Regions from separate parts of the Burkholderia sp. 22313 genome, predicted to be linked through region 2. Evidence: riboswitches for the same ligand, from Rfam matches in the RefSeq annotation. Region 2 holds a riboswitch; each other region holds the start of a gene.

Region 1 (4,188 bases), on a different contig from region 2:
TGGCCGCTCGCGGCGGCCGGCCCGTCGACGACGGTCACGACCGCGTCGACCGTGAAGCTGTTGCGGATGGTCGGCCAGTTGAAGGCCTGGACGAGCGGCTTCGGCAACGCGAGGCCCGACGTCTCGATCAGCACGTGGTCGAGGTCGGCGCGGCGCTCGACGAGCGCTTCCATCACCGGGTAGAACTCTTCCTGCACGGTGCAGCACAGGCAGCCGTTCGCGAGTTCGTACAGCTGGCCGGCCGCTTCGTCCTGCGCGCCGTCCGCGTCGTCGCAGCCGATGCCGCAGCCCTTGAGGATTTCGCCGTCGATGCCGAGCTCGCCGAATTCGTTGACGATCACCGCGATGCGGCGGCCTTCGGCGTGCTGCAGGATGTGCCGCATCAGCGTGGTCTTGCCGCTGCCGAGAAAGCCCGTGACGATCGTGACGGGAAGCTTGCGTAGGGTCATGGTGGGTCCTGTGGAGAAAAGGGAGTCAGGCCGAGAGCGTCACGTCGATCTCGTCGTAGCGTTTGAGGCGGTAGATTGCGGCCGATACGATCCAGCACGCGAGGAACAGGCCGATCACGACGTAGCCGAGCATCCCGAAATGCGAGGCGACCATCGTCGAGAAACGCCACACCGGGCCCTGCAGCGAGAGTTTATCCGCGAGCAGCGCAAGCACCTCGATGCCGCCGATCAGCGCGGCAACCAGCACCGACACGAACGTGATCGTCATGTTGTAGTAAATCTTGCGGATCGGCCGCACGTATGCCCAGCGGTATGCGCCCATCATCAGGATGCCGTCGGTCGTGTCGACGAGCGTCATGCCTGCGGTAAACAGCGCCGGCAGCGCCATCACCGACCAGAACGACATGCCGCCCTGCACCTGCGTCGCCGAAATGCCGAACAGCGCGATCTCGGTCGCGGTATCGAAGCCGAAGCCGAACAGGAAGCCGACCGGATACAGGTGCCAGCTGCGCGACACGAGGCGGAACAGCGGCCGGAACAGGCGCGCGAGCACGCCGCGCTGGTTCATCAGCATGTCGAGATCGGCATCGACGATCGCCTCGCCGCGGCGGGCCGCGCGAAACGTCCGGTACACGGAGATCAGGATCAGCAGGTTCGCGGCCGCGAGCACCAGCAGGAAGAACGCGGACACGCTCGTGCTGATCACGCCGCCCCAGGTCTTCATGCTCTCGAAGCGCGCGAGCGACGCCGCGGTCAGCGCGACGGCCACCGACATCACGATCACCACGGTCGAATGCCCGAGCGAGAAGAACAGGCCCGCGCCGAGCGGGCTGCGGCCTTCCTGCATCAGCTTGCGCGTGACGTTGTCGATCGCGGCGATATGGTCGGCATCGACCGCGTGGCGCAGCCCGAACACGTACGCGAGCAGCGCGGTGCCCAGCAGCACGGGCTGGTCGCGAAACGCGACGAAGGCCCAGATCCACGCGGCGACGTTGAATGCGACGAGCAATGAGTAGATCGCGACGATTTTGCCGCGCAGCCCGGACGGACTGTCGTTGAACAGGCGGAAGAACGAGTCGAGCATGATGCTCCCTTGCGAACGGTCGACATGATGAATGCCAACACGGCTGCCGCGTGCCCTGCCCGCGCCGCCTGCCGCTCGCCGCGCCGGCCCGCGCGCATGCTGCGGACGGATCGGCGGAGGAAGCGGGAAACGCTCGGACGTCCGGGCGTACTGCGGCCGTGGACGATGCGCCGCCTCCCCGCGGCGCTGAACCCAACGTTTCGGCCGGTATCCGGGCTGACGAACACGCCGCTTCGCCTTCCCGGATGCGCGGCATCCAGTGGCGGTCGTCCGCATGCGACAGGCATGCGGCGAAGCGGCGCTGCGTCGCGCTTGCGCGCGACGCGTTCGCTTACCGTTGCGGGGGCAGCACAGGTTGGCTCGACTGCGGCGCAGGCAGGCTCCCTGTTTCCCGTTTAACTGCGCGCGCCGGAGCGGCACGCGCGAGCACCAAAACGCGTGCGAGTGTAGGCGGCGGTGCGGGGAGCGTCAAGGCGGGACGGGCCGTCCGGGGGCATTCGGCCGGCGCCCGGCATGATGCCGGAAGCCGTATCCGGCCCTTGCGCGGCAGGTTCGCGCGGGCCGGCCGCTGTGCTATCGTATGCGCCGCGTTCGGTGCTCGCATGCGCATTCCGTGCATGCAGTTAAACGGGAAACAGGAGGCGGACATCCGCCCGGCCTGTGCTGTCCCCGCAACGGTACGCCGCCCGCGCGCCGCGATTCCCCCGCACGCGCCCAGGCCGCCCGCGATGCCACTGCCCTTCAGCGGGCGGGAAGGCTGCGGCCTGGCAAGCGGCCAGCCCGGATACCGGCCGACGCAAGGGGCGAGCCTGCGGCTCGCCGAACGCCCGATCCGCGGGGGACGGATGGGGTGCGCATTTCGCCCGCGCTCGCGCGGGCTTCGCCCGATCCGTCATGCACTGCCTGTCCGCCGGCCGCCGATGTGCCGCTCGCTGTCCCCTTTCCACTGCCACGACACGGTGCGCGCCGTGCCGCGTCCGATGAGCCGCGCCTGGCTCGTCGGCGCCGGCCCCGGCGACGCCGATCTGCTCACGCTGAAGGCCGTGCGCGCGATCGCCGCGGCCGACGTGCTGCTCGTCGACGATCTCGTGAACCCCGACGTGCTGCGCCATGCGCGCGCCGACGCGCGCATCGAGCACGTCGGCAAGCGCGGCGGCCATGCGTCGACCCCGCAGGAAACGATCGTCGCCGCGATGCTCGCGCACCTGCGCGCGGGCCGCAGCGTCGCGCGGCTCAAGGGCGGCGATCCGTTCGTGTTCGGCCGCGGCGGCGAGGAGTTGCTCGCGGTCGGCGCGGCGGGTTTCCCGGTCGAGGTCGTGAACGGCATCACGGCCGGGATCGCCGCGCCGGCCGCGCTCGGCATTCCGGTCACGCATCGCGGCGACGCGCAGGGCGTGATCTTCGTCACGGGCCACGGCGCGGGCGCCGACGAACCCGACTGGCGCGCGCTGGCCGCGACGCGCATGACGATCGTCGTCTACATGGGCATTCGTCGGCTCGCCGCGATCGCGGCCGCGCTGCTTGACGGCGGCCTGCCCGGCGACACGCCGTGCGCGGCGATCGAAAACGCGACGCGCGACGCACAGCGGCACGTGCTGGCCACGCTCGACACGGTCGTCGAGCGCGTGGCCGCGACCGCGATCGGTTCGCCCGCGATCGTCGTGATCGGCCGCGTCGCGGCGCTCGCCGACGATCCCGCGGTGCGCGCGGCGCTCGGCGGCCGCGGCTGATGCGCGTCGCGCTCGGCGTCGGGTTCCGCGCGGGCGTGAGCGCCGCGCAACTCGACGCCGCGATCCGCGCGGCGCTCGCGCACTACCCGGGCGCCGCGCCGGCCGTTATCGCGACGCTCGCCGACAAGGCACGGGCCCGACCGCTGCGCACGCTGTGCGCGCGACGCGGCTGGCCGCTCGTCGCATTCGACGCGGCGCAGCTCGCGCAATGCGCCGAACCGGCATTGAGCGGCCCGTCGACTGTCGCGCTGGCGCGTTTCGGCGTCGCGGGCGTGGCCGAGCCGTGCGCGCGGCTGGCGGCACCCAACGGCCGGCTGCTCGGCCCCAAATCCATCCTGGGCGGCGTGACGGTCGCGCTCGCCGGCCCGCTCTGAATCCTTTGTTCCGCTTTCGACAGGACGACTCCCGATGAAAACCGATGCCGAATCCCATCAACGGATGACCGAACGCCGTCGCGCCGGCCATGAAAAGAAGCAGGCTGCCGCCACGCAGGAAAAGGGCCTGCTGATCGTCAACACCGGCAACGGCAAGGGCAAGAGCACGGCCGCGTTCGGCATGGCCGTGCGCGTGCTCGGCCACGGCATGCGGCTCGGCGTCGTGCAGTTCATCAAGGGCGCGCTGCATACGTCCGAGCGCGATTTCCTCGGCGCGGTCGCGCAATGCGACTTCGTGACGATGGGCGACGGCTACACGTGGAACACGCAGGACCGCGACGCCGACATCGCGACCGCGCGCAAGGGCTGGGACGAGGCACGCCGAATGATCGAAAGCGGCGAGTACCGGATGGTGATCCTCGACGAGCTGAACACCGTGCTGAAGTACGAATACCTGCCGCTCGACGAAGTGCTCGCGACGCTCGCCGCGCGGCCGGATGCGGTGCACGTCGTCGTCACGGGGCGGCATGCGCCCGATGCGCTGGTCGAGG
Region 2 (4,188 bases):
ACCAGAGCAGTAAACACGGCGCGCTTGCTCGTGGCGGACGGTGGATTCATGACATGCCCCCGCACGAGTGCGGCTTCACGACCGCTCGCACTTGACCCGACCCGTCGGCGCTGCCCCGGCCAACTTCCCGACCGAGGCCTCGCCGCACACCGCGCCGAGGCCTCCGCATCAGCCCGTCAGAACGTATAGCTGACCTTGCCGAACGCGGTGCGGCCGAGCGTGTTGTAGCCGTACGCGGTCATGTACTGGCGGTCGAACAGGTTCGACAGCGTCGCCGACACCGTCAGATGCGCGTTGATCCGGTACGACGCGCGCAGGTTCACGCTCAGGTACGACGGCAGGTACGTCGTGTTGACCGGGTCGTCGAACGTCGTGCCGCCGTAGGTCAGCGACGCGCCCGTGCTCAGTGCGTGCAGGTGAAATTCGTCCCACGTGTGGTCGACGTTCACGCTGACGGTCTGGCGCGGCCGGCGGTTCAGCCAGCTGTCGTTGGTTTCGTCCTGCGGGTTCAGGAACCCGATCGCGACGCTCACCGGCGTAGAGCGGCCGATCGTGCCCTTGTACGACAGGTCGATGCCGCGGATATGCGCGCGGCCGATGTTCATCGGCGAGAACGTCGCGGGGTTGTACGCGATCAGGTTGTTGACGCGCGTGTCGTAGATCGCGGCGCTGAACGTGCCGTACGCGGTGTTCGCGTCGAGCGCGGCCTCGACCGAATCGCTGCGTTCGGGGTTCAGGTCCGGATTGCCGTAGCCGGGGTAATACAGGTCGTTGAAGCTCGGCAGGCGGAACGCGTTGCCGTACGACACGCGCGCCGTATAAACCGGCGTGATCGCCCAGGCGAGCGCCGCGTTGCCGGTGTTCACGGCTTTCCCCGCGATGATCTCGTGACGGCCGGCGACGAACATCGTCACGCTGCCGAGCGTCGCCGACTGATGCAGCGAGAACGCGGAATCGTTGCGCGTCGGCACGCCGTCCGGCACGTCGATCGGCAGGAACGCCTGCTCGCGCGTGAAGTCGTACGCGATCTTCGTCTCGCCGGACAGCGGCAGGCCGAACAGATGGAAGCCGTGCGCCTGATGGGTCAGCGACGTCGACGACGTGATGCGCTGCGAGTTGATCTGGTCGGTCGGAATGGTCGGGTCGCTCGCATACAGGAACTGGCGATCGTTCGCATAACCGAACGACTGGTCGAACTGCGTGTCGGGCGTGATGTCGAGATGGAACGCGAGGCCGGTCGTCAGTTGATGATCGAGCTGGCGGTCCGCATAGCCGGCGTTGTCATAAGACAGGTCGGAACGGTGAACCAGCGCGAACGTCGAGATCGACCAGTTGTCGCGCGCATAGCCGAGGCGCGCATCGAGATCCTGCGCATGGTACGGATTGCGGCCGTCCTCGTGGTACGGCAACACGGGCCGCGTCGCGTCGATGCCGGCCGTGTTGTAGTCGTGCAGCCCGAGTGCGTAGGTGAGGCCGCCGAGCGCGGCGAGCGGCCCCGTCGACGGCACGGTGCCCGACGTGCGCAACTGCGTGTCGAAGGTCTTGTTCGAGCCGCCGCCGAACGACACGATGGTCCGGTTCGGCTGGTTGGCCGCGCGGCGCGTGAACAACTGCACGACGCCGCCCATCGCGTTCGCGCCGAACGACGCGGCGGCCGGCCCCGAAATCACCTCGACGCGCTCGAACGCTTCGGTCGGCAGGTCGGCCCACGGCGCGACGCCGGTGGTCGGCGAGCCGATCCGGATCCCGTCGATGAACACCGCGACCTGGCTGGCCGACGAGCCGCGAATGCTGACCGACGCCGAGGATCCCGGGCCGCCGGTCTGCGAGACGGTCACGCCCGGCAGCGTCGCGAGCGCCTGCGTGATGCTCGGGTCGTTCGGCGACAGCCGGTCGAGATCGGCGCGCGTGAGCACCTGCGTGGTCGCATAGCGCTGGTCGAACGACTCGGGCAGGTGGCGCGTGTCGGTCACGCTGATGGTCGGCAGGTCAGCGCCGTCCGCGGGCTGCGCCTGCGTAGGCGCCGTGTCGCCGGCAGCATGGGCGATCGGGGAGAGCAGCGCCGTGGCGGCGGACGTGGCGAGAAGGTGGCGAAGGTTCATGAGGCAGCGAAGCGTGATCGTGTTGCGGGTACGGCGAGCGTAAGCGGAGGGCGGTGCGTGCCGCCCGGGTTCGTGTCGGTTCGCGGAGAGGCCGGGCAGCATGTGCGGTTGTCGCGCGAGTCGTCATCGCACGTGTCGAACGTGATGGAGGTGACGAACGAGACGCGCGCCGGCACGCCGCGCGTGAGGGCGGCGATGCGAGGGCGCGACGCTTCCCGCGTGGAAGCGAATTCGGCAAGCGTGGACATCGGAAGGGTCCTGAGGTCGGGCCGTCCATGCAACGGAGCGACCGCCAACGGCGGTGCCTGGCGCATCGGGACACCCCGCCCGGTGCGGCTGCTTGGACCTCGGGTCGATGGCAGGTCTCCTGGCTCGCGGGTCGTCATTCGCGCCGGCCTTCCCGGTTTCCCAGTGGCGTGCGGTGGCGCGGATTCGCCGCTTACAGTTGCGGGGGCAGCCGCAGATTCGAGGCGTGGCCTCCCTGCGTTCCCTTTTGATCCCGTTCCGGGGAACCATCAGCGCGCAAGCGTAATGGCGAGCGCTCCGGTGCGTCAATTGCCGGGGTGCCCGGGATGCGAAAAAACGTCAGTGTTCGCCGAATGTTTTCCAGGTCCTTGCGCTTGGGGCGTTCGAACCGCGCTTCCCGTCGGGTTTCACGTCTGATGAAACGGCATGCCGGCGGCGCTGCCGTCGCGCCGGAACCGGCTCGGCGCCACGCCCGTCCATCGCACGAACGCGCGCCGGAACGCTTCCTCGCCGCCGAACCCGAGATGCGCGGCGATCCGCGCGACCGGCCAGTCCGATTCGCGCAGGCAGCGTCGCGCGACGTCGGCCAGGCATTGCTCGCGCAGCACGTGGTAGCCGCTGCCTTCGGCGCTCAGCCGCCGCCGCAAGGTCGCCTCGCTGACGCCGAGCCACGCCGCCAGCTCCGCGAGCGCCGGCAGCGCCTGCTCGCGGGCGAGCGCCGCGTCGAGAAAGCCGCGCACCTGCTGCGACCATGACACGACGGCCGGCGTCGCATCGATCAGACGAAACGGAAAATCGACGAGGAACGCGGTGAGCTCGCCCGGCTGGCGGATCACGCGGGCGTCGAGCCGCGTCGCGTCGAACGCGAAGCCGTAGGTCTTGCGGCCGACGTGGACCGGCGCGTTGAACAGGCCGAGCAGCGGCATCGCGTCGTCGCGGCGCGGATGGCCGAGCCAGACTTCGTCCGGCCGCAGCGGCTGCCCGATCAGCCAGCCGAACAGCTGCAGATAGCAGAACAGCCCGGTCAGGTCGACGAGGCACGCGGCCGGGCTGCGTGTGCGGCGCAGCGAATCCATCCGGAACATCGCGTGCCCGTCGCGCACCGTCAGCGACAGCACGCCGGCGCGCGGCGTCAGCATCTCGCAGAACTCGGCCGCGCAGCGGATCGCCTCGGCGAGCGTCGCGCAACTGAGCAGGCAGCGGCACATCAGGTCGACTTCCTGCTTGCGCATCGGCGGATGGCCGTCGCCGCGCGCGACCTGCGCTTCGAGCCGCTCGATCGCGTCGCGATACAGCGCGACGAAGCCGCGGGGCGTCGTGGCCGACGCGGCGGCCACGGCAGGCGACGCCGGCGATGGCGGCGATGGCGTCGGCCGCACGCCGCTGCGCGCCAGTTCGTCGAGCAGGCGGGCGCCGAGGCCCGGCAGCACGCGGCCGCGTGCCGGCAATGCGCGCTGTTTCATGTGTCTCCCAATGTGAGCGTTGCGACAGGGGCCGGTGAGCGGGCCGGTAGGGGTTCGCCGCGCGCCGCCACGCAAGAATGCTATCCATGCCGGCCGCTTCCGGCCTCGCCGGAACGGCGTAGGCGGCCGGTTTCGCTTCCCGCCGCGAACCCTCCGAGACGACCCGCGCATGATCCAGATCGTAGACGAAATCACCCTCGAGCCCGAGCGCATTCCCGACGTCCTGGCGCTGCTGCGCGAGCGCTACCTGCCGGGCCACGCGGCACGCGGACTGACGGCCGGCGGCCGCTGGGTGTCGCCGCCCGTCGCGGTGCCGGGGCAATCGAGCACGCTGTGGCTGACGTGGCAGGTCGCCGACGCACCGTCGTACTACCGGA
Region 3 (4,188 bases), on a different contig from region 2:
GCGACGAAATACGCAACCACCGGCGCGGCCTGCAGAACGCGCAGCGCCTTGATCGTCATCAGTTCAGGGTCGCCGGGGCCGACGCCGACCCCGAACAGGCGTCCGCGCGGGGCGGTCATTCGGCCTCCGTCGCGAGTGCGTTGACCGCGGCGGCGGCCATCGCGCTGCCGCCGCGCCGGCCGAGCAGCGCGACGTACGGCACGCCGCGGCTGTTCGCGTCGAGCATCGCCTTCGACTCGGCCGCGCCGATGAAGCCGACCGGAAAGCCGAGAATCAGCGCGGGGCGCGGCGCGCCGGCGTCGATCATGTCGAGCAGGTGGAACAGCGCGGTCGGCGCGTTGCCGATCACGACGACGCTGCCGGCCAGATGCGCTCGCCACAGTTCGAGCGCCGCGGCCGAGCGCGTGTTGCCGAGATGCCGCGCGAGGTCGGGCACTTCCGGCTCGCCAAGCGTGCAGAGCACGCGATTGCCGGCCGGCAGCCGCGCGCGCGTGATGCCTTCGGCGACCATCTTCGCGTCGCACAGGATCGGCGCGCCCGCCGCAAGGGCGGTGCGGCCCGCCGTGCCGGCGCCGGCCGAGAAGCGCAGGTCGTAGACGACATCGACCATCCCGCACGCGTGGATCACGCGCACCGCGAGCTTCTCGAGATCGGGCGGAACCCGCGACAGGTCGGCCTCGGCGCGGATCGTCGCGAACGACTGGCGGTAGATTTCCTGCCCGTCGCGAATGTAGTCAAGCATCGGTGGTGTCCTGGCTGTGCCGCGCGCCCGTGAGTCGGGCCGCGGCCTGGTCAATCGTCAGATGGCGCGCGAGCGGGGCGCCGAGGCCCGCGCCGGCATCGCGCCGGTAAAGGTCGTAGCGGGCGGGCGCCACCGCGACGAGCGTGTGTGTAGCGGGGTGCGGCAGCGCACAGTGGCGCTCGCAGCCGGTCAGGTGCACGTCGGCCGGGTATGCGACGCGCGCGGCGAGCGCGAGCGCATCGCGTTTCGTATCGGCGCGCGATTTCGCGCAACCCGCGCTGCCGGTGCAGGCGACGAGCGACGCCAGCGGGGCGGACGGCGTGCAGACGAGACCGAGCGACGCGAGACCGTCGAGCACGGCCGGCGCACGTTCGTGCCGCACGCCGTGCACGAACACGCCTTGCCACGGCGTCATCGACAGCGTGCCGTCGCCATCGGAGTCGGCAAGCGCCGCCAGCCGTTCCAGTTGCGTCGCGTCGAGCCGGCCGAGCACGCATTGCGCGCCGATGCTGCTGTGCTGCGTGTCGAGCGACGGCCGGGCGCCGAAGCGCAGCGCCGGATCGGCCGGCGTACGCCGCCAGCCGGCCAGTGCCGGATCGGTGTCGAGCGGAAAGGGCGCGTAGTGCTGCGTGCGCTCGCGCAACGCGCATTCGCGGCCGGTCGCGAGTAATCCGCGCATCCGCGTGACGTCGGCCGGCGCGAGATCGAGAAACGCGAGCAGTAACGCATGGACCAGCGCGACGGCCTGGTCCGGCGCCACGTCGAACGACGCGGGCGAATCGTCCGACGAAACCGGCGGACAGCCGGCCAGGCCCGCGGCGATGCGCACCGCGCCGTCGCCGCGACGCCACGCGGCGAGCCAGATGTCGTGCGGATGATCGAGTGCCGCGACCGCTTCGCCGCCGTCGAGCTGGATCGAGAATTTCGGCGACAGCTCGCCACGGCGCGGCTCGCGCGCGAGCATGTCGAGCAACGGCAGCGCGAGTGCGTGGCTGTCGAGCAACGCGTCGGGATCGCGCCCCGCGAGCGGGCTGAGCATCAGGTTGCGGACGTCGTCGGCCGCGGCGAGCGCGGCGCGGTCCGGAGCCGGATCGCCGCGGCTCGCGCGCGGGCCGAGCCCGGCATCGAGCAACGCGCTGGCCAGCGAATCGGCCGCGCCGTCGCGTATGCCGCGCAGCTGGAGATTCGCGCGATTGGTCGCGTCGATCGCCCCGGAGCCGTAGGCGCGGGCCGCGGCGGCGATCGCGCGCGCCTGGCGCGCATCGAGCCGGCCGCCCGGCAGCTTGATCCTGCACAATCCGCCATCGGCGGCCGCGACGACGCGCATGAGCCCCGGGCAAGCCGACGGGCGCACGACGGACGACGCAGGAATCGAAACGGGGGCGGAACTCACGGGATACCGGGACAGTGTCGCGCCGCGGCCAACGCATCGGTACACCCCGCCCGACGCCGACTGGCACGCACGCACTTTCAGGCCGGCAGGTCTCCTGGCTGACAGGTCGGCGCCGGCTCCCGGCCTTCCCGGTGAATCCAGTGGCATGAGGGGGAGCGCGGCTCGCTGTCTACAGTTGCGGGGGCAGCCACAGCGGCGCGAAGCGCGCCCTGTGTTCCCTCTTCGGCCCCGAAGGGCACCGGCGAACGAACGGCCGTAGGATACCCGATTTCCGCGGTGCTTCGCGACCGCCGAACGGGTGCCGTGACCTAGGCGAAACGGCGTCCGGCATCGGCGCCCCGGCAGATGAAACGCGCGATGGAACACGGTACCATGCCGACTTTCGCAACGCGGACGGCCGCACCGGCGCCTTCACGGCCGCCGTGCGGCGACTCGATGGAATCGGATGAAGGGGAAGGGTGCATGACGGCGTGGCTGACGATAGTGGGCATCGGCGACGACGGCTACGCGGGGCTCGGGCGCGGCGCGCGGCGCGCGCTGTTCGAGGCGGCGCGGGTCGTCGGTGCGAAGCGGCACCTCGACATGCTGCCTGCGCGGCTGCCGGCCGCCCGCGAAGCGTGGCCGTCGCCGTTCGATGTGTCGGGCCTGCTCGCGCAGCGCGGCACGCCGGTCTGCGTGCTCGCGAGCGGCGACCCGATGCTGTTCGGCGTCGGTGCCACGCTCGCGCGCGAACTCGCCCCCGACGAATGGCGCGTGCTGCCCGCCCCATCGTCGCTGTCGCTGGCGGCCGCGCGGCTCGGCTGGGCGTTGCAGGACACCGGCGCGGTGTCGCTCGTCGGCCGGCCGCTCGCGACGCTCGCGCGTCACCTGCTGCCGGGCCGGCGGCTGTTCGTGCTGAGCGCCGACGGCCGCACGCCGGCCACGGTCGCCGCCGAACTGACCGCGCGCGGCTTCGGCCCGACGCGCATCAGCGTGTTCGAACATCTCGGCGGCCCGCTCGAGCGGCGTCTCGACAGCCTCGCGCAGGACTGGCACGTCGGCGAAACCGCCGCGCTCAACCTTGTCGCCCTCGACTGCCAGGCCGGCCCCGATGCGCCGCGCCGTGCGCTCACGCCCGGCCTGCCCGACGACGCCTACCGCCACGACGGCCAGTTGACCAAGCGCGACATGCGCGCGTTGACGCTCGGGCGCCTCGCACCCGCACCCGGCGAGCTGCTGTGGGACGTCGGCGCGGGCAGCGGCTCGATCGGCATCGAATGGATGCGCGCGCATCCGTCGTGCCAGGCGATCGCGATCGAGTCGCATGCGGAGCGCCAACGCTTCATCGAGCACAACCGCGACGCGCTCGGCGTGCCGGGCCTGCAACTCGTCGCGGGCCGCGCACCCGATGCGCTCGCGGGGCTCGCCGTGCCCGACGCGGTCTTCATCGGCGGTGGCGCGACCGCAGCCGGCGTGCTCGACGCGTGCTGGCGGGCGCTGAAACCCGGCGGCCGGCTCGTCGCGAACGCGGTCACGCTGCAAGGCGAACTGGCGCTCGCCGCGTGGCGCGACGCGCACGGCGGCACGCTCACGCGTGTGTCGCTCGCGCACGCCGAGCCGCTCGGCCGCTTCGACACGTGGCGGCAGCCGTTGCCCGTCACGCTGTATGACGTGCGCAAGCCCGATTCCGCGGTCGCGGACGCCGCGCACGTCACGGACCTCCCCTGATGCGCGACGAAACCCCCGAACAACCGGCACCGCTGCGGTTCGGCTACACGACCGGCAGCTGCGCGACCGCGACGTCGCTCGCCGCCGCGCGCCTGCTGCTCGCGGGCCGCGCGGACGATGCGGTCGAGATCGTGTTGCCGAAGGGGCAGCGCGTGATGATGCGGCTCGAGTTCTGCCGCGCCATGGCCGACGGCGCCGAGGCCGGCACGCTCAAGGACGCCGGCGACGATCCGGACGTCACGCACGGCGCGCTGATCTTCGCGCGCGTCGCGCTGGCCGCCGCGCCCGGTGTGCGTTTTCATGCGGGGCCGGGCGTCGGCACCGTCACGCGCGCGGGGCTCACGCT
Region 4 (4,188 bases), on a different contig from region 2:
GCGCTCTGCGCGACACTCGAGAACGCATTGATCGCCGCGCCGCCGGCCAGGAAGTTCGCGACCATCTGCGCGGTGACCGACTGCGGATACGGGCTCACGCCCTCGGCCGCGATCCCGTGGTCGCCGGCGAACACGATCGTCACGGGGCGCTGCACCTGCGGCCGCTCGGTGCGCTGGATCAGGCCGATCTGCAGCGCGATCGCCTCGAGCTGGCCGAGACTGCCGGGCGGCTTGGTCTTGTGATCGATCACATGCTGCAGGCGCTTGCGCAGCACGTCGTCGAGCGGCGCGATCGCGGGCGGGAAATCGGTGTGGGCGGTCTCGGCGGTCTGGGCGGTCGAATTCGTCATCGGAAGGTTGCCTCGTTGGCGCGGCCGGTGCCGCGCGTCGAAAGAAGGAAGATCATCGCCGCTCGGGCCACGCGGGCAACAGCGCGTCGCGGCCGTTCTCGCGGATCAGCACGAGCGGATAGCCGAACGCGTCGCTCGCGCGCGCCGGCGTCAGCACGTCGTGCACGGGGCCGGCCCACGCGTGACCGCGGCCGTCGAGCAACAGCGCGTGCGTCGCGAAACGCCGCGCGAGATTCAGGTCGTGGCACGAGAACAGCACCGTGCGCGGGCCCGCGTCGAGCCACGCATTCAACGCGGTCAGGCCGTCGATCTGGTGATGCAGGTCGAGATGCGCGAGCGGTTCGTCGAGCAACATCAGCGGCGCGTCCTGGCACAGCGTCGCGGCCAGCGCGACGCGCTGCCGCTCGCCGCCCGACAGCGACAGCACGTCGCGCGACGCGAGCGCGGTCAGCCCGAACGTCGCGAGCGCGTCGTGCGCGGCCGCGCGGTCGCCGTCGCGCTCCCAGCCCCAGCCGCCGAGATACGGAAAGCGGTTGAGCAGCACCGTGTCGAATACCGTCGCACTGAAGGCGTCGTGCAGTTGCTGCGGCATCAGCGCGCGGCGCCGCGCGAGCTGTTCGGGCGGCCACGCAGCGAGCGGCCGGCCGTCGATCGCGACCTGGCCGCCGGCCGGCTGCTGCAGGCCTGCGAGCGTCGCGAGCAGCGTCGTCTTGCCGGCGCCGTTCGGCCCCGCGACGCACCAGATCTCGCCGGGCCGGAACGCCTGCGTGAAGCCGGCGAGCAACGTCCGCTCGCCGGCCTTCAGTGTCAGGTCGACTGCCGCATAGGCGATGTCGCCGGCGGTGTGCGGTGCGGTGTGCGTCATCGCATCGGTCTCCTCAGCAACATCCACAGGAACACCGGCACGCCGGCCAACGCGGTCATCACGCCGACCGGCAATTGCGCGGGCGCGATCGCGGTGCGCGCGAGCAGGTCCGCCGCCATCACGCCGCCGCCGCCCGCGAGCATTGCCGCCGGCAGCAGCATGCGCTGGTCGTTGCCGAAGGCGAGCCGCAGCGCGTGCGGCACGACGAGGCCGACGAAGCCGATCGTGCCGGCCGTCGTCACTGCCGCCGCGGCGGCCAGCGACGCGACGAGATAGATCCGCACGCGCAGTCGCGCGACCGGCACGCCGAGCGCGAGCGCGGTCGCGTCGCCGCGCAGCAGCACGTTCAGTTGCGGCGCGGCCGGCAGCGCGACACAGGCGGCCAGCAGCAGCGCGCCCCATGCGAACCACGGCGCCGTCACGCCGTTCAGGTCGCCCGTCAGCCAGAAGATGATGCCGCGCAGCCGCGCATCGGGCGCGAGCGACAACAGCAGCGTGACGAGCGCGCCCCACCCGGCCGCGATCACGACGCCCGTGAGCAGCAGTCGCGGCGACGCATCGCGCGAGTCGCCGCGCCACAGCTCGCGGCGCGCGAGCCCCAGCACCAGCGCGACCGACACGAGCGCGCCGGCGAACGCGGACGCATCGACGAGCCACCACGCGGCGCCCGCGATCATCGCGACGAGCGCGAAACCCGCCGCGCCACCGGACACGCCGAGCACGTACGGCTCCGCGAGCGGATTGCGCAGCAGCACCTGCAGCAGCGCGCCGGCCAGCGCGAGCAGCGCGCCGCACGCGAAGCCTGCTAGCGCGCGCGGCAATCGCAGCGTGCGCACAATGTCGGCGAACAGCGCGTCGCCGCCATGCGGCACGAGCGACCCAAGCGCCTGCCACGGCGACATCGGCACGCTGCCGATCGACAGCGACGCGACGAACAGCACCGCGACCACGGCCGCCAGCACGGCCCAGATCGCGGCGGCACGCGCGGCGCTCATGCGACGCGCGGCGCCGTGCATGACACGCGACACGTCGGCTGACCGCGGTGGCCGGCCGCGCGCGATACGGGCGCGCTGCGGCGTATTGCAGGCATAGACAAGCTCGTCATCCTTGTTGAACGGGTGGTTGCGGCGGTAGCGCCGCACGTCGGTCATGCCGGCATGCGACGGCCGCGCGCCGTCGGGCCGCACCTTCGCGCGGCCGGCGTTCTGCGCAATATAGTGGAAGGTGCGGCATCGGGTCGATTCGCGTGACGACGACGTGCGTCGCCATCGATCCGGACGAATCGGCATGCACCGCAGTCCGCGCGACCGCGGCAAACGGCAAGCCACGGCATGCGCCGGATGCCACGTGGACGATTGGGGTCAGCATCGAAGACAAGTCCCGTGAAGCACTGCGCGCCCCGCTTCCCCGCAGGCCGCGCGTCACGAAGCCCGTGCGGGCTCCTCGCCTCGGCCGGTATCCGGGCTGGCGGCATACCGGCTCGCCTTCCCGCGCGTGTCGCGCGCAGTGGCCCGCGCCCACGTGCGAACCTGCACGCGAAACGCGCCCGAGCCGGCCTGCGTCATGCGACGCGGCCGCTTACCGTTGCGGGGGCAGCGCAGGTTGGCGATCTCCGGGCGGAGTACGCGCCCTGCTTCCCGTTTAACCGCGCGACGCACGCGCGAGCACCGAGGCGGCGCCAGTTTAGGAGCGGGCCGCGCGAGCGTCAAGAAAGCGTCGAAAACGCGTGCGAAAGGCGTGCCGGACCCGCGTATTCGCGGCATGAAGCCGGGGTGTTACGACTGGAAACGTTACAGATGTCGGAATGCGCGTTATTCCGCGCTAAAATGCTGGGTCTTTAGAGGACGCAGCAGATGCTCAACGAACTCGAAACCTTATCTCAAAATATTGGCCGTCTGATTTCGCTGAACAAGCGCTATCACTCGGAACGGCTCGCGCTCGAGGAGCAGGTCGCGCAAATGCGCGCGGAAGCGGACACCGTCCGCGCGGAACTCGCGCAACTGCGCGACGAACGCAATGCGCTCGCGGCCGAGCGCGACACGCTGTCGGCAAAGATCGACGACGCCCAGGTCAAACTGAACGCGATTCTCGAAAAGCTGCCGCGCACGAAGAACGCCGAGCAAGCCGACAATCAGCTCGATCTGCTGGATGCGCAGGCGCGCACGGGCAGCGATGACGCGGCCAGCCACGGAGAACATGCATGAGCACCAAGCAGATCGAAGTCTCGATTCTCGGTCAGCCGTATCGGCTCGCCTGCTCGGCCGAAACCGAAGCGGCGCTGCTCGAGGCCGTCGCACGCGTCGACGCCGAAATGTCGAAGATCCGCGCGAACAGCTCGGTGCGCGGCACCGATCGCATCGCGGTGATGGCCGCGCTGTCGCTCGCCTCGGAATTGCTGCGGCTGCAAACGAGCGTGCGGCACGGTGAAGCATTTCCGGCGGAAGAAATCCGTCGTACAATGCACCAGATGAACGAACAGCTCGGCGCGGTGCTCGCACAGCACGAGACGCAGTAACGTTTGATCGATGCGTCGATTCCCCTTGATCTCGGCGATCAACGGTGGTCAAATTGGCGCAACGAAACACAGTTCAATCAGCTTCCCTGCCTGGTTCGCCAAGGTCATATATTCCTTGAACCAATGCCATGTGCACGGTTGCGGAAATTTGTAGCACGGGCGCGCGCGTCACTCTGTCTGATGTACCCGATGTGCTGCTAACTGCGACCAATTCTGAACCCCAGGTTCAGGATGCCGGCCTAGCGGCCAAGGCGGGGGCCTATCCAACGGCATCGGGCGAGTCCCGATGCCGTTTCCTTTTGTAGCAGCCTCTTTCTGCGTCGATCACGATCCATGCAATACTGGCTGATGAAGTCCGAACCGGACGAAGCAAGCATCGACGATCTCTCGCACGCGCCGCAGCACTCGCTGCCCTGGACCGGCGTGCGCAACTATCAGGCGCGCAATTTCATGCGCGA

What was found. Region 2 has a riboswitch for cobalamin ahead of ACTJKF_RS06290 (TonB-dependent receptor domain-containing protein). Riboswitches for the same ligand answer to the same signal wherever they lie in the genome.
Region 1: it holds a riboswitch for cobalamin, as region 2 does, so the genes downstream of both, ACTJKF_RS09005 (HoxN/HupN/NixA family nickel/cobalt transporter) here and ACTJKF_RS06290 (TonB-dependent receptor domain-containing protein) in region 2, are expected to answer to the same signal.
Region 3: it holds a riboswitch for cobalamin, as region 2 does, so the genes downstream of both, cobG (precorrin-3B synthase) here and ACTJKF_RS06290 (TonB-dependent receptor domain-containing protein) in region 2, are expected to answer to the same signal.
Region 4: it holds a riboswitch for cobalamin, as region 2 does, so the genes downstream of both, ACTJKF_RS05090 (FecCD family ABC transporter permease) here and ACTJKF_RS06290 (TonB-dependent receptor domain-containing protein) in region 2, are expected to answer to the same signal.

Annotation. Positions count from the first base shown of each region.
Region 1 covers NZ_JBQEON010000008.1:58,687-62,874, forward strand. The annotation lists gene cobW (cobalamin biosynthesis protein CobW) at 1-449, opposite strand, end outside; gene ACTJKF_RS09005 (HoxN/HupN/NixA family nickel/cobalt transporter) at 475-1,533, opposite strand; cobalamin riboswitch at 1,719-1,982, opposite strand; cobalamin riboswitch at 2,108-2,343, shown strand; gene cobA (uroporphyrinogen-III C-methyltransferase) at 2,454-3,263, shown strand; gene ACTJKF_RS09015 (cobalamin biosynthesis protein) at 3,263-3,637, shown strand; gene cobO (cob(I)yrinic acid a,c-diamide adenosyltransferase) at 3,672-4,188, shown strand, end outside.
Region 2 covers NZ_JBQEON010000005.1:59,719-63,906, reverse strand. The annotation lists gene ACTJKF_RS06290 (TonB-dependent receptor domain-containing protein) at 177-2,102, opposite strand; cobalamin riboswitch at 2,443-2,634, opposite strand; gene ACTJKF_RS06285 (AraC family transcriptional regulator ligand-binding domain-containing protein) at 2,756-3,811, opposite strand; gene ACTJKF_RS06280 (hypothetical protein) at 3,981-4,188, shown strand, end outside.
Region 3 covers NZ_JBQEON010000008.1:36,487-40,674, reverse strand. The annotation lists gene ACTJKF_RS08920 (precorrin-2 C(20)-methyltransferase) at 1-119, opposite strand, end outside; gene ACTJKF_RS08915 (precorrin-8X methylmutase) at 116-742, opposite strand; gene cobG (precorrin-3B synthase) at 735-2,096, opposite strand; cobalamin riboswitch at 2,203-2,393, opposite strand; gene cbiE (precorrin-6y C5,15-methyltransferase (decarboxylating) subunit CbiE) at 2,598-3,842, shown strand; gene ACTJKF_RS08900 (cobalt-precorrin-5B (C(1))-methyltransferase) at 3,842-4,188, shown strand, end outside.
Region 4 covers NZ_JBQEON010000004.1:59,457-63,644, forward strand. The annotation lists gene cobT (nicotinate-nucleotide--dimethylbenzimidazole phosphoribosyltransferase) at 1-350, opposite strand, end outside; gene ACTJKF_RS05085 (ABC transporter ATP-binding protein) at 403-1,215, opposite strand; gene ACTJKF_RS05090 (FecCD family ABC transporter permease) at 1,212-2,210, opposite strand; cobalamin riboswitch at 2,649-2,902, opposite strand; gene ACTJKF_RS05095 (ATPase) at 3,069-3,419, shown strand; gene ACTJKF_RS05100 (cell division protein ZapA) at 3,416-3,730, shown strand; RNA gene ssrS (6S RNA) at 3,811-3,992, shown strand; gene ACTJKF_RS05110 (EVE domain-containing protein) at 4,064-4,188, shown strand, end outside.